DNA from 3 places in the Methylophaga nitratireducenticrescens genome. Region 2 is predicted to be linked to each of the others. Evidence: predicted binding sites of a transcription regulator. Region 2 holds the regulator's gene; each other region holds the start of a gene.

Region 1 (5,156 bases), 1.3 Mb from region 2:
TCATGCTTCAGCTTAAAATCGCGACGGGCTCCCACTGGGTGTTTACTGGGCGCATGTATAGCAGCTGCTCTTAATTCAAGCGTTTCAACCTGTTCAAGCGCAATTGACTCTCCTTTTGCTGCTTCAGCATTCTCAATAATATCCCTGAAAGTTCCAAGTACCAGATAGCCTCCATTTAACAATGGCCCCTGACGCAGAGTTTGCTGGACATTTTGCTCCATCACATTCACCCGTTTGAACTGGGTAACACCAAGTTCATATATTTCTCCAGATTGCATCGTTACAACGGCCTGGACACATTGAATATGAATTGCTCTCTCGCCCATATTGACCAATAGGCACAATGCATCGGGATTTTCATTCTGAGCGTGGTGAAAAATCAGATAAGGTCGATTACTGCGACGATATTGAACAAATAATAGTTGTAAATAAATCACCCAGATAAGAGCCATAACCGCAGAGCTAATGGGAGCAATATATTCCACTGAATCCTCCTTCTGTCTAAAAAGTGTTTTAAGGCAGTCAACACGATACAGTTGAAAAAATATTACAATCAATAACATATATAAAGTCATGCCTAGACACTTAAAAAAATTAGTACTAATCCTTGACCCTCCGGGCTCAAATCACTATCATAGCCATCTTTCTGTTCCCCGATAGCTCAGTTGGTAGAGCAAATGACTGTTAATCATTGGGTCGCTGGTTCGAGTCCAGCTCGGGGAGCCAATGATTATTAAAAAACCTCAGCAAGTTTCTCTTCTGAGGTTTTTTTATGTCTGAAATTTGTTAATCAATCTGCTTAAACCCTGATCCTCTCAAATTGCTGCCCCTTTGTAGAATCAACCTTATTTATTAAGTTGTTTACTGAATTTCCCTCTCTACCCTTTTCCTCACTGACTTGACTGTGGTTCCAGAACGTTAAAAAAGATTCGGACACACGGGCAATTATTCCTATTACCTCGTTGCTAACATCCTCACTCCGTTCAAAAGCTAATTTCACATGACGGTTAATTAACGGCTTTTGAGGCGGCTAACATAGAGGAAACAATATGAATAAAACTAAATTATCTATCGCAATGATGTCATTGGCGCTTCCAGGTCTCACTGTTGCAGATGAGTTACTCGGCATGCAGGAGAATCCAGAGACATGGGTGATGTCAGCAGGTAACTATGCGAATACCCGTTACAGTCAATTAGATGAAATCAACCGGGATAACGTTCAGGATCTGAATATGGCCTGGTCATTTTCTACCGGTGTGTTACGTGGTCACGAGGGTAACTCGCTGATCATTGATGATGTGATGTATGTTCATACACCTTATCCAAACATCGTCTACGCGCTGGATTTGAATAATGACGGTGCCATCAAGTGGAAGTACGAACCAAAACAAAATTACGACGAAACGGTTCCTGTTATGTGTTGTGATGTGGTAAATCGTGGTTTGGCTTATGGCGATGGTAAAATTTTCCTCAATCAGGCAGACACCACATTGGCTGCTTTGGATATCAATACTGGTAAATTACTTTGGTCAGATAAACGTGACGATCCAACCGTTGGTGCGACCAATACCGCTAATGCCAATGTCTTCAAAGACAAAATAATTGTCGGTATTTCAGGTGGCGAATTCGGCGTCCGTGGCTACGTTCAGGCCTATGATATGGATGGCAAAACACTCTACAAAGCCTACAGCACCGGACCTGATGACGAAATGATAATCGATCCGCAAAACACCACCTCCATGCTGCGCCCCGTTGGCAAAGATTCCTCATTGAAGTCCTGGCAAGGTGAGCAATGGAAAATCGGTGGCGGCACCACTTGGGGCTGGTTCTCTTATGATCCGGAAATGAATCTTTATTACTATGGAACCGGTAATCCATCAACTTGGAACCCACTACAACGTCCCGGTGATAACAAATGGACCATGGCCTTGTTTGCTCGAGATCTGGATAGCGGTGTGGCCAAATGGATTTATCAGATGACCCCGCACGATGAATGGGATTATGACGGCGTCAACGAAAACATTCTGGTCGACCAGAAAGTGAAAGGCAAAATGCGTAAGATGCTAGTGCATTTTGACCGTAACGGCTTTGGCTACACCATGGATCGCGGAACCGGGGAATTATTGGTGGCTGAAAAATTTGACCCCAGTGTTAACTGGGCTAAAAGCATCAACATAAAAACGGGACTACCGGATCGCGTTGCTACCTACTCACCAGAAGCCAATGGTGAAGATACTCAGACAACCGGTATCTGTCCTGCAGCTCATGGTGCCAAAGATCAACAACCTGCGGCATATTCGCCAAGAACGGGGTTGTTCTATGTACCGACCAACCATATCTGTATGGATCTGGAACCCTTCGAAGTTGAATATCTGGCAGGCCAACCGTATGTCGGTGCTGAAGTAAATATGTTTGCAGCCACCAAAGACAATATGGGTAACTTTATTGCCTGGGATGCTCGTGAAGGCAAAATCATCTGGACAAATCCTGAACGGTTCTCAGTTTGGTCCGGCGCAATGGTTACCGCTGGTGACGTGGTGTTCTATGGCACGCTGGAGGGCTATCTGAAAGCCCTGGATGCCAAAACCGGACGTGAACTTTGGCGCTTTAAAACCCCATCGGGCATTATCGGCAACGTTAATTCCTACAAACATGATGGTAAACAATACATCTCAATCTTGTCAGGCATTGGTGGCTGGGCCGGTATCGGTATGACCAATAATCTGGAAAATGATACCGATGGTCTTGGCGCTGTGGGAGCCTACAAATCACTGTCCAACTGGACTTCCTTGGGAGGCGTGTTAAGCGTGTTTAGTTTGTAACGAAAGGTACCATCAGCTTCTTAATTTGGCCCGGCACGATTAATTAGTGCCGGGTTTTTTATTCAAAGCTAATATCGTAACTGTCCACTTGATGGCTAGACCGCTTTTCTTTGAGATCTCAGTGATTTATAACCCGATTATCAAATTATTACTCGTTAGGCTTTTCGCCAGCGATATTAAACTAAAACTTCCACTATAAAAAAACCACAATACTCAACTTTAAACCTCTGTCATAAATATTTAACAAACGGCCTCTAGACTGAGCAAATTGTAAATCGAGTGTTTTACTTTTTTCATTAGTCAGGAGTTTTTATGAAACTATTTGCGAAGAGCGCAAAGTCAGTTTTTGTCATTGGCGCGCTTATTGGTGCCATGAGTTCAACAGCGGCATATGCTGATCTCAAATTGAATGGTTCTGGTGCAAGTTTTCCAGCACCACTTTATAACAAGTGGTTTAAGGACTACAGCAAGCAAACTGATGGTGTTCGTGTTGACTACCAATCAAAAGGTAGTGGCGCAGGTATTCAGGATTTCATTAACGAAACAGTAGATTTTGCGGGCAGTGATGCTGCGATGAAAGACAGTGAAATTGCCCAGGTCAAAAAAGGCACTATCCTGTTACCTGTAACGGCGGGTGAAGTGGTCATTTCATACAACCTTGATGGTGTTACAGAATTAAAACTTCCACGTGATGTTTATCCGGAAATCTTCCTGGGCAACATTACTAACTGGAACGACCCGAAAATCCAGGCAGCTAATCCTGATGTAAAACTTCCTGACCAAAACATAACTGTTGTTGTTCGTTCTGATTCAAGTGGTACCAGCTATGTATTCACTAATCATCTGGCAGCAATCAGCGATAATTTCAAAGAACAAGTTGGTGGTGCAAAAGCACCCAACTGGCCAAGTGCTGGCACCATCGTCAAAGCACCTAAAAACGATGGTGTAACAGCGACTATCAAACAAACGCCTGGCGCAATTGGTTATGTTGAATATGGTTTTGCCAAATTGACCAAAATGCCTACTGCCCTGCTGGAAAATCAAAAAGGTAACTTTATTGAAGCCGGTGGCGAAACCGGTGCTTCAGCCTTAGCAACGACCACTTTCCCGGAAGGTAATCTGCCAAATAGTGATGTACCGGATTTACGTGCATGGGCAACTGATCCATCGGGCGATGATGCTTACCCTATCGCAACGTTCACCTGGTTACTTGTTTACAAAAATCAAGGTGAAGAGAAAGCCAAAGCATTAAAAGACCTTATTGAATACATGATCACTACTGGTCAGGAATCTTCTGAAGCAATGGGTTATATCCCGCTGCCAGAAAATGTTGTTGAGAAAGTTCGCAACGCGGCCAGCATGATTCAGTAATCACGCTTGGTTGTCTGATAAATGTAATGCTGCAAGTGTTTTAAACACTTGCAGCATTTATCTGTTCAAGCGCCTGAAAATAAGATGTTAGCAATATTTACTATAAATATTCACGATTGATAGGAACACAAATGGTTCACGATCCTTTTAAAGATTCCGCGAGTGGCAATACACTGTCCGCGCCGCCTTCTCCAACTGATTACATGAAAGATTCCATCTTCAGATCTTTTGCTTACTTCTGTGCTTTATCAATCATTCTTTTAGTCGCTTATATCGTTTTTGAACTCGGTTCTCAGGCATTACCTGCAATTAAGGATCATGGTTTAGGTTTTATCACCGGTACTACCTGGGATACCAACCAGAATGAGTTTGGCGTGTTACCTGAGATTTGGGGAACGCTGTACAGTTCATTACTCGCATTGCTGATTGGTGGTGGATTAGGAGTAGCTATTGCCATCTTCCTGACTCAGGGCTTCATGCATGCCAAAGTCGAAGTGATGTTCAGAACCATCATTGAGCTTTTAGCGGCTATTCCTTCAGTAGTTTATGGTTTATGGGGTATTTATGTGCTTATCCCGTTAATCAGGCCGGCTGCCCATTGGCTGCATGAAACGTTTGGCTGGTTTCCCTTGTTCAGTACCGATTTAAGTGGTCCAGGCTTGGCTCCCGCGGCGTTGGTGCTCGCCATTATGATTCTTCCGACTGTAGCAGCCATTTCAGCCGATGCCTTCCGTCGTATTCCTTACAAAGTAAAAGAAGCAGCCTATGGTATGGGGGCGACAAAATGGGAAGTGATTCTTAAAGTCATGCTACCAACAGCCTCCTCTGGGATTCTGGCAGGTTTGGTATTGGGATTTGGTCGCGCGTTGGGCGAAACCATGGCACTGGCCATGTTAATCGGTAACGTGAATGACATCAGTGTCTCACTGTTTGCCCCTGCCAATACATTGGCATCACTGCTGG
Region 2 (5,156 bases):
CACAAGGTCATCAAGTTCGCCAGAGTGTCTGAACCGACGCTAGATAAGCTGCCTGATACACCGCTGGTTTTTTCATAAACTGACAGGTTTGGATCAACGTCTGCAAACGTGGCAGAGGAAAAGGTCATTGCCAAAGCGGCACCATATATAGCAAAATTTTTCTTGAACATGAGTCATTAACTCCTTGGGTTAAAAATAAGTTCCAACGCTTACCGCGTTGAGCACCCGAGCAGTATCGCGATTAACTGTGACAAGGATATGAAAGTAATATGACAATACTGTGACATGGCCGCAAACCGTATTCAGCAAGGCTAAATGTCGATTTTATCCATCACGCTTTTGACGGGAAAACAGCATTTAAAACTTGATCCTTCACCGATAGCACTTTGAATCACCAATTCTGCTTTGTGTCGTTGCAACACATGCTTGACAATAGCCAGCCCCAGTCCTGTTCCACCGGTTTCCCTGGCACGACCACTATCAACACGATAAAAACGTTCTGTCAGGCGATCCAGATGATGTTGGGCGATACCTTCACCGGTATCTTTCACCTCAATGACGGCAAAAATGCCCTCAATATGCCATCTGACATCGATCAAGGTTTCTGCCGGAGTATATTTGACGGCATTAAAGACCAGGTTGGAGATTGCACTGCGTAGTTCATCAGCATCTGCCATCAGCCATTTTTCGCTCAGGCAGTGCAGGCTGATCTGATGTTGATGAAAATGTTCCAGTCGTTTGGCATCTTCCACCACACTATGCAGCAATTTACAGATATCCGTTGGACGGTGTTGCAACGGCTTTTCACCGGTTTCAAGTTGGGATAATGCCAGCAGATCCTTGATCATCAGATGCATTCGCTGGCTTTGTTGCTGCATGATCGGTAAAGCCTGTTGCCAGAGTTCCTGATCACTTTCCGTGGTCAAGGTTTCCAGATACCCCCGCAAAACCGTCAACGGTGTACGCAATTCATGCGACACATTGGCTACGAAATCCCGCCGCATACGCTGCAACTTCTGGGTCTGGGTAATATCTCTGGCGATCAATAACCGATCTTTACTGGCGTACCGCACCACTTTGAATTCAAGCTGGATACGATCATTCATCGGTGAAGCGGCGATGATGACATCCTCGGCATTATTCTCCAGCTCAAGAAGTTTCTGGAATGCCGGGTCACGAACCAGATTGTTGACCCTGACGCCGTTGTCATGAGGCCAATTGATTCCTAACAAGGTCATAGCTGAGGTATTGGCCCAGCTGACCTGCCCAAATTCGCCCATGACGACCACCGCATCGGGCAAAGCAGCCGTTGCCGATTGGAAACGTTTTAAATAACCGGTGAGCTTTTTTTTACGGCTGCTGTTTTGTGCGCGCATCTGTTCGATCTGCCGGCACACATCATCAATAACCCCCTCGGCTTGCGGAGAGCTATTTTTCTTCGGCTTATCCAGCCAGGCTTGCAACTGGTTCCATTTGCTCTGCATCCAAAAAATGTAAATAAGCGCAGCGACAAACAGGAAAGCCATCATATGGCCGACAACCAATCCAACAAAACCGGCCAGACTGAGTACCGTCAGTAAACGCCAATAATCCCATTGCATCAGAAAATCCTGCTATTCAGCAGAAAAGCGGTAGCCGACACCGCGAACGGTTTGTACCAGGTTGTCATGACCGCTGTGTTCCAGCGCCTTACGCAGACGACGAATATGCACATCCACTGTGCGCTCCTCTATATAGACAGTGTCACCCCAGACAAAATCCAGCAGCTGGGAACGGTTATAGGCACGTTCGGGGTTTTTCATAAAGAAGTGTAGTAAGCGGAATTCGGTCGGTCCCAATTCAATGCGTTCACCATTCACCGAGACCCGGTGGCTTTTGGTGTCCATGACCAATTCACCCATCTGCAGTTTCTGGGCATCATCATCTTCCATCGGACGACAACGACGTAAAACCGCTTTAATTCGCGCTATTAATTCAGGTGGGGAAAACGGTTTATTAATATAGTCATCAGCGCCGACACTCAGCCCTTTAACCATATCTTCACTTTCGCCTTTGGCGGTGAGCATGATTACGGGAATGGAGGCTAAAAACTCATTGGCACGCAGACGGCGGATAAACTCGATGCCATCAATTCCGGGTAACATCCAGTCCAGCAAAATCATGTCTGGTTGTTGATTTTTCAACCAATCCAGACCGGTTTCGCCATCCTTGACCGCTTCGCAGGTAAATCCTGCCTGACGCAGACTGAAATTAATCATGTCACGAATGGCGGCGTCATCTTCAACCAGTAATACCGATATGCTCATATCCGATTTTTTCCTGAACTATTTTACTAAGAGTAAAGCTTAACGGCTAAATATGACAATTTGATAACAACGCTGAAAGCTTTATACAGTCTGGGCTTTACGCGGTAACATTTTTGAAATAAAACTGGCGACCAGAATCATTAAGGCAGAAATGACCAGACAAGCTGCTAACCCGGCAACCTGATAAACCCAGCCAGATAATAATGTACCAAACAATCTTCCAGCGGCATTGGCCATGTAATAAAAACCGACATCCAATGACACCCCGGCCGCATCAGCATATGACACGATCAGATAGGAATGAATGGCAGAATTGATCGCAAAGATAGCACCATAAATTAACAAGCCGACGGTTAAAGCAGGTATGACAGCCCATTCAAAATACACCGCGGCGGCAATCAATAACGGCAACACAAAGAGGGGGAAGGACCATAGCCAGACATGATAGCCATCAGGGGCGTTTTGTCTGGAAAAGCCAGTCAGTTTAGGGGCAAGCGCCTGCACAATACCGTAAGCAATTACCCAAGCCGCCAGTAGGCCACCGACATAAATGGGTGGCCACTGTAACTGAGCATGCAAAAACACCGGTAAGGCCACCACAAACCAGATATCTCGTGAACCAAACAGAAAGAAACGTGCCAGCGATAAATGATTTACCGGCGCACTTTTTGACCAGATATCACTGAATTTTGGTTTATTTTTGGCTTTGCCCAGATCGCGTTGCAACATGATGATGCTGAAAATCAACACCAGCAGAAGTACAACCGCCATCGCCAGTATGGCGCCACGAAAACCGATCCAGGAAAGCAGGGCCGCACCGACAAAAAAACCAACCCCTTTCAGGGCGTTTTTGGAGCCGGTAAGGATGGATATCCATTTAAATAAGGTAGATTGCGCGTTATCCGCCACCAGCATTTTGATGCTGGATTTGGCACTCATTTTATTCAGATCTTTGGCAATACCGGAGAGCGCCTGCGCCACCATGACATAAGCCACGGTGAGCCATTGCGGATCCACCAGCAGCATAGTCAATGCAATGACCTGTAATAACAAGCCCAGATGCATAGTGACGTTTAACCCTAATCTGGCGGCCAGCCAGCCACCGACCAGGTTTGTCACAATGCCGAAAAATTCATACAGAACAAACAGCATTGCCACTTCAAGCGGGCTGTAGCCCAGTTGATGGAAAAACAATACCACCAACATGCGTAACGCACCGTCGGAAACGGTAAACGCCCAGTAGCTGAAGGTCACCACCAGATATTGCTGAATCGCAATCGGCAATGCTTTAAGTTTATTCAGCATGTTCAAATCGTCCTGACAAATAAGCTGAAAATAATATGTCAGTTTAATGAAGGTTTGATTACAGCATGATGCCTCTAATCATAAAGAAGATGCAGGCTGATAAAGTTGCCGCTGCTGGAACGGTGACCACCCACGCTGTAACAATCTTTTTCACCATATCGCGTTTGACGAACAGGTTTTTCTTTTCTTTTTTGAGAACTTTTTTGGCTTTTTTCAGCGAGGACTCTTCCTCTTCAATCAACCGATAAAGCTCCGTTATACGTTGATATTCATCCACGGTTTTGGAGGGCTTTTTCTCCAGTTTTTTCAGTTCACCGCGCAACGCATTAAGCATCTTTTTATCATCTTTGATTTCGGCTTTTTCGCGATCAATCTGGCGTTCGATTTTATTGGATTCATCCAGCCATTCACGCAGGAAGCCCACCCCGAATACCCCACCAATGGCAATATGCGTTGTACTGACCGGCAAGCCGAGTTGGCTGGCAATGATGACGGTCAAAGCAGCAGCCATAGCGATTGAATAGGCGCGCATCTGATCCAGCTCGGTAATTTCACCGCCTACGGTACGAATCAGTCTTGGACCATACAGACCCAAACCAATGGCAATACCTAACGCACCCACGGCCATGACCCAAAGCGGAATACCGGCTTTATCGGTGATACCACCTGACATAATGGCGTCATTTATTGCGGCCAGAGGACCGATAGCATTTGCCACATCATTCGCACCATGGGCAAAGCTCAATAAGGCAGCCGCAAAGATTAAGGGAATAGTGAACAGGGCGTTGACACTGGCACGATCATTTTTCATCTGTGGCAGGTTGCTGCCGATAGATTTTTTAACAATCCAGAAAACCAGAACACCAATCAGCAGGCCTATTACCGCTGCAGTAAAAAAACTGGGTTTGGCTTGAGGAGCAAAATCCACAAGAGGTAGGCCATTAAGTGAATTAATAAATTGTCCCCATACCTGATTAAGTCCTTTAATCACCAAGTAAGTGGAAAATGCCCAGGCCATCACCGAAACATAAATTGGCACCCAGCGAAAGGCGGCCTGAATTTTATCGTCACGAAAGATGATGGTTTTCTTAATAGCCAATAAAAAAGCGGCTGCAATAATACCCCCCATCAATGGCGAAATAATCCAGGAACTGACAATGGCACCCATGGTGCCCCAGTCAACAATACCGAAGCCGGCGGCAGCCATACCACCGCCCATTACGCCGCCCACTATCGAGTGAGTAGTTGATACTGGCGCTCCGGCGACGGTCGCCAGATTAAGCCATAAAGCAGCCGCTAATAATGCGGCCATCATGGCCCAGACAAAGGTTTCAGTATCGATACCAAATTGCTTGATATCAATGATGCCGCCTTTAATGGTTGACACCACTTCACCGCCAGCAATAAAGGCGCCAGCAGCCTCAAAAATCATTGCAATCATAATGGCGCCACCCATCGTCAGCGCCTTGGAGCCCACCGCTGGGCCAACGTTATTGGCCACATCGTTGGCACCGATATTCATTGCCATATAACCACCGAACACGG
Region 3 (5,156 bases), 1.1 Mb from region 2:
AACCTAATGCATATGCGGTGGTGGTGGCATTTAAGTCTATGGTCATTTGAGACTGAAAAATAAAAATGCCGGTTAAAGTGACTGGCAAAGCCATGGTTAATGGAATAATCAGCCAGAAACGTTTTTCCAGCATCGGATTGGGGCCTTTGATTTTGTTACCACTGCTATCACGTTTGATTTCAGGAGCTTCAGGCCATTTAGCCAAAAGCAGTAACATCAACCAAATGAGAAAAATGACGACGGCCACCGCCCACCAGATTTGCTGCCAGCTCAGCCAACCAATAAATAATGCGATAACTGGCGCCAGAATAATTTCACCCAGTGGCATGCCAAGACTCACTACCCCCAGAGCCCGACCACGATTAATGGTAAATTCGCGGCCTGCTAAGGTACTGCCAAAATGGGTCATCAACCCTTGACCACATAACCGTACCAAGCCCAGACCAAATAAGGCTGGAATCAGCCATGGTGAAGTGGTCAGTAAAATCACGCCCGCCAATAATGCTGTCAGCACTAACAAGGCATATCGCCGGGGGGCAATCCAATCCAGCTTTTGGCCGAAATATAACACCAGAAATCCGCTTGCCATGGTCAGTGCGGCATAAACAGCCCCAAACTCACCTGCTGATAAGTTTAATGAGTTGGCGATATCAGACTGAAACAAACCAATGAAAAAGCTTTGTCCAAGATTGCCAGTGAAAAGCGCAATAAAACCAATAGCCAGTAAACCAAACTGGCTGCGGATCAAACTGAAATAACTGTTAGCTTGAGGAGAAGTCATAAATTCCGATGATTGCATAAACAGGATGGCTCTTTCCCGACAGAGAAAAAGTATATGCTTGGAAATTATAGAGCAGAGATCTTTATCAGGCGAGTTTACTCAAAAGATCAGTGTCCTCTTTTCAACCGCAATCGCAGGGCTAGGACGATTTTATTCTTCAAACGGCGTTAGAAATGACTGATGCAGAACATCTACATCACATCATTTCCGCCTTGTTGGAAAAAATGAGCCTCCAGCAGTGGTGGCTCTGAAAAATAAACAGACCCTAAAGCCTTAACAGGTTTTGAATGATTTCGTCTTCAGTTTTACCCTGAGTGCGAAGGTTGTAATAGTACTGGCAAAGCGCCGAAAAGCTATGTGGAGTCTGTAATGTCGGAAGTTTAGTAAACCATTCCAACCGGTTTACCGCCGTTTCTTTAATGTTATGTTCGAACAGCATATCTTCCAGCTGGGCGGCACGATTGGCAATCATCCGATGACTTTCATCAAACCGGTTGGCAGCGGTGATGAGTAGTTCTGCTGTACGTTCAATTTCAGCTGTTTCATCGTTTATTTCTGCACGACTGCGTTTTACCAGCCACTCCTGGGGCGACATTTCCACTTGTCCATCAAGCCATAGGGGGATTTCGTTTTCATCGATTATTGGTGCAGCTTCCATTTGCGGGGTGTCATCATTGTTTTGATCGCAAGCGATTAACGAAAACATCAACAGTAAGCATAAGAATAATGATGTTAAAACCTTGGGCCAATTGTACATATACACTCCAGAAAAACTTGCTGATGAACAGCAATCTAACGGCATACTAGAGTGCTATGGATGAAAGCGCATCAGAGATAATCCTGATATGTTAAGGAAGATATCACAAGGTGCTTTCCAGTCATTAATCCGGGAGATTGGATTTAGTCGGTGCCGTTTTTCTTTTTTTGATAAATAGTCGTGGATTTTTGACGATAAATGACCAGATCCAGCGTTCAAGAAACGATTTGGCTTGAGCTTTTTTCAAGTAGCCGTAGCCAAGTACTGAAATAAACAAAGCGCCTATTGCATCCACAATCAGGTCATACATGGTGTCAGTTAAGCCTGAGTAATCACCGAACATGGGTTTTTGCATATTCATCCCAAAAATTTTATCCATGGAAAATTCAAATATCTCCCACAAGGCCCCCATCCCCAAAGCAAACATAAAAGCAAAAAATGCTATAAACCCCGGCATCATCTGTAAATGGATAAATTCATTTTCATTAAGCAGATAAACCAGCAGGAAGCCAATAATACCTAACAGAAAACCTGAGCCAGCGTGCAAAGCAATATCCCACCACCAGAACTTGGTGTAATAGCCATGTACTTCACCCAGAAATACCGATGCAAAGACAAAGGCAATTGCCAGAAGTTGAAATACAGCTGGCACATGAACATTGAATTTTCTGGCCAGTAACACAGGAAATAAGCTGATGATAATAATGCCGAAAGTCACTATCGCATTAAGCCATTGTTGTTCCCAAATTGACCCGCAGAATCCGGCGAACAGAATAAACTGCAACAGTAGTGTCAATTTTTTAGGCATGGATTGAGGTGTCATTTATGCTCCAGTTGCGCTATTTCTATCAAACATTTGTCACGTGCAGAACTGTTTTCTGTTTGATGCATCAATATCCGTATTAGTGTGATTCAGTAAATTAACGTTCATTGTTAATGGTAACTAAATTAATTTACTTTAGATTACACCGAGAGGTTTACATGGATAACTTGCTTACACTGTTGCGATACGGCCTGTTTTTATCGCTGTTTTATTCAACGACCAGTATGGCAGACCAAGTGATTATTTTGCGCCATGCGCTAGCCCCTGGCGTCGGTGATCCCGAAGGGTTTGATTTGGCAGAATGCCAGACTCAGCGGGTATTGTCTTCTGAAGGACATCAACAAGCGCTTGAAATAGGCCAAAAACTTCGCAAATCAGGTATTAATGAGGCAGAGGTTTTCTCCAGTGAATGGTGTCGTTGTCTGGAAACTGCAGAGTTACTGGGATTTGGTCCACCGCAAAAGCTGAAAGCGCTGAATTCATTTTTTCACGTATCAAATCGCCATCTAAAACAACAGTTCCTGCAAGATTGGAAAGCGCATATCAGTGAAGCGAAAACCATTAAAACCAAGGTTTATATCACGCATCAGGTCAATATTTCCGGGCTTCTCGATAAGTTTGTGTTATCGGGAGAGGGCGTAGTGGTGGAAGTGAATGAACAGGGACAACTGAAAATTGTATCGGTTTTGCAATGAACCCTTTCGCCTCGATAGGGTCACAGGGACGTGGCTCTTTCATAGGGCCTCTGTTGTGAATGAAAGATAAACAGACCCTACATTTGTTAAGCTGTCGATAGCAATCAAATTGACAGCTTGAATCAATCATTGATCGCTACCTTCGCATCAATCTAAAGCCCTCTGGGCAAATAATAAATTCAAAAAAATCAAACAAAAGGAGATCACAGTATCGTGTGGATTTTTGATATGAAATGGAAGTTAACTTCAGCTCTGCTGGTGACGTTGTTGTTAACATTCAGTTTGATAACCGAAGCGGCTTGGGCCGAACCTGCAACTCCTCCCAATAACGAAAAACATTACTCAGCGCTTGCTGACACACTCGAAAATGAACAGTCCCGTGAAAAACTTATCGCAGAATTACGCGAATTGGCACAGGCAGCTGAAGCAATGGATGAAGAAGCCACTTCAGAAGAAGTGGTTGATGAACCAACGTTTGCCAGACAGATTGCCAATACGACTCAATCCGTTGCGCAGCAGATTGTCTCAACAGTCGGGGTGGGTTTTTCTGCTGTAGCCGCAATAGGTTCTGATGAAGCAGGCACATTTGACGGGCAGAACATGCTGGATGAAAGCTTCTTTTTACTGGTGGTGATTGCCAGTACGTTATTAATGTTTTATGTGCTGCGAAGTCTGGCGCGCCATGTTTTTCGTCGTGCCAATGATTGGGCTGAAGCGGAGGGTGACTATCCGGAAATTCGTAAATTCAGCACGATTTTACTGGCAGCCATAGTAGACTTACTCACAGTAGCCTTAGCATGGGTAGCTGGTTATGCCGTTGCCTTGTTTGCCGTTGGCAGCAATGGGGAAATGAATGTCAGTCAATCGCTATTCCTCAATGCGTTTTTGGCGATTGAAATATTTAAGGTGATTCTCCGTACGGTATTTGCTGGACGTGATGATGCACTGCGTTTATTACCAATATCTGCCGAAAGTGCCACTTACTGGCATATCTGGTTAGCACGTTTAACCAACTATATCGGTTATGGCATGTTGCTGATTGTGCCATTGGTCAATCTGAATATTAATCCGGTAGCCGGCCAGTTGGTCAGTGTACTGGTGGTGTTAAGTGCATTTATCTATGCAGTTGTTGTGATCATGCAAAACCGTGTATCGGTTAAACAGCGTTTGCTCTTTCATGCACAACAATCCTCATTCAGCTTTTCAAGAGTCAGTTTGGGGATCCTGGCACGAAGCTGGCACATTCTGGGAATAGTGTATTTTGCAGTGTTAGCCGTAGCTTTATTACTGCGTCCGGAGGAAGCCCTGCCAATGATGCTAAAGGCCACTTTCCAGACGATTCTCGCGCTGGTGGTTGGTGGATTGCTGGCGAAGTTCCTGGCGAAAACCATTGGTCGTCCGGTACATGTTTCAGAAGATTTGCGTTCACGTTTTCCGATGCTGGAACAACGGGTAAACGGGTTTGTACCAAATATCTATAAAACCTTACGAATTTTGCTGGTGGTTGTTGTTGCCGCCGTCATTTTGGATGCCTGGGGAATATTCAGTCTTACGGCATGGATGGCCTCAGAGGCGGGTATACACACTATCGGTACATTGATTAGTGTGGCTGCAATTCTGGTTGGAGCGATGGCAATATGGATTGTTTTGGCAAGCTGGATTGAGCACCGGCTTAATCCTGGTGATGAAACGCATTTGCCAACGGCAAGAGCCAAAACATTACTGACCATATTCCGTAATGCAGCGGCTATTGCACTTATCATAATGACCGTGATGATTGTTCTGGCTGAAATTGGTGTCAATATTGGACCATTACTGGCTGGTGCAGGTGTGCTTGGTTTAGCCATTGGTTTTGGTGCTCAGAAACTGGTGCAAGATATTATTACCGGGATTTTTATCCAAATGGAAAATGCCATTAATGCAGGTGATATTGTTACTGCAGCAGGCATCACTGGTACGGCGGAGAAATTGACAATCCGTTCTTTAGGGCTGCGGGACCTTTCAGGAACCTATCATCTGATTCCATTTTCATCGGTAGATACTGTGTCTAACTTTATGCGCGAGTTTGCCTATCATGTAGGTGAATATGGTGTGGCATAT

What was found. Region 2 encodes PhoB, which activates phosphate uptake and scavenging genes when phosphate is short. Its sites were predicted from a motif close to GNNTGTCATAAAACTGTCANAT; they were not measured.
Region 1: pstS (phosphate ABC transporter substrate-binding protein PstS) is a predicted target of PhoB. The motif match lies at 3,048-3,069, and genes of this name have one in related genera.
Region 3: Q7A_RS05900 (histidine phosphatase family protein) is a predicted target of PhoB. The motif match lies at 2,382-2,403, and genes of this name have one in related genera.

What each region holds. Positions count from the first base shown of each region.
Region 1 covers NC_017857.3:1,466,358-1,471,513, reverse strand. The annotation lists gene Q7A_RS07105 (hypothetical protein) at 1-485, opposite strand, end outside; tRNA gene Q7A_RS07100 (tRNA-Asn) at 651-726, shown strand; gene Q7A_RS07095 (methanol/ethanol family PQQ-dependent dehydrogenase) at 1,050-2,822, shown strand; gene pstS (phosphate ABC transporter substrate-binding protein PstS) at 3,135-4,193, shown strand; gene pstC (phosphate ABC transporter permease subunit PstC) at 4,325-5,156, shown strand, end outside.
Region 2 covers NC_017857.3:120,761-125,916, forward strand. The annotation lists gene Q7A_RS00550 (PstS family phosphate ABC transporter substrate-binding protein) at 1-170, opposite strand, end outside; gene phoR (phosphate regulon sensor histidine kinase PhoR) at 312-1,601, opposite strand; gene phoB (phosphate regulon transcriptional regulator PhoB) at 1,614-2,306, opposite strand; gene arsJ (organoarsenical effux MFS transporter ArsJ) at 2,388-3,611, opposite strand; gene Q7A_RS00570 (inorganic phosphate transporter) at 3,670-5,156, opposite strand, start outside.
Region 3 covers NC_017857.3:1,218,082-1,223,237, forward strand. The annotation lists gene Q7A_RS05885 (MFS transporter) at 1-799, opposite strand, end outside; gene Q7A_RS05890 (hypothetical protein) at 1,047-1,538, opposite strand; gene Q7A_RS05895 (hypothetical protein) at 1,663-2,361, opposite strand; gene Q7A_RS05900 (histidine phosphatase family protein) at 2,520-3,056, shown strand; gene Q7A_RS05905 (mechanosensitive ion channel domain-containing protein) at 3,285-5,156, shown strand, end outside.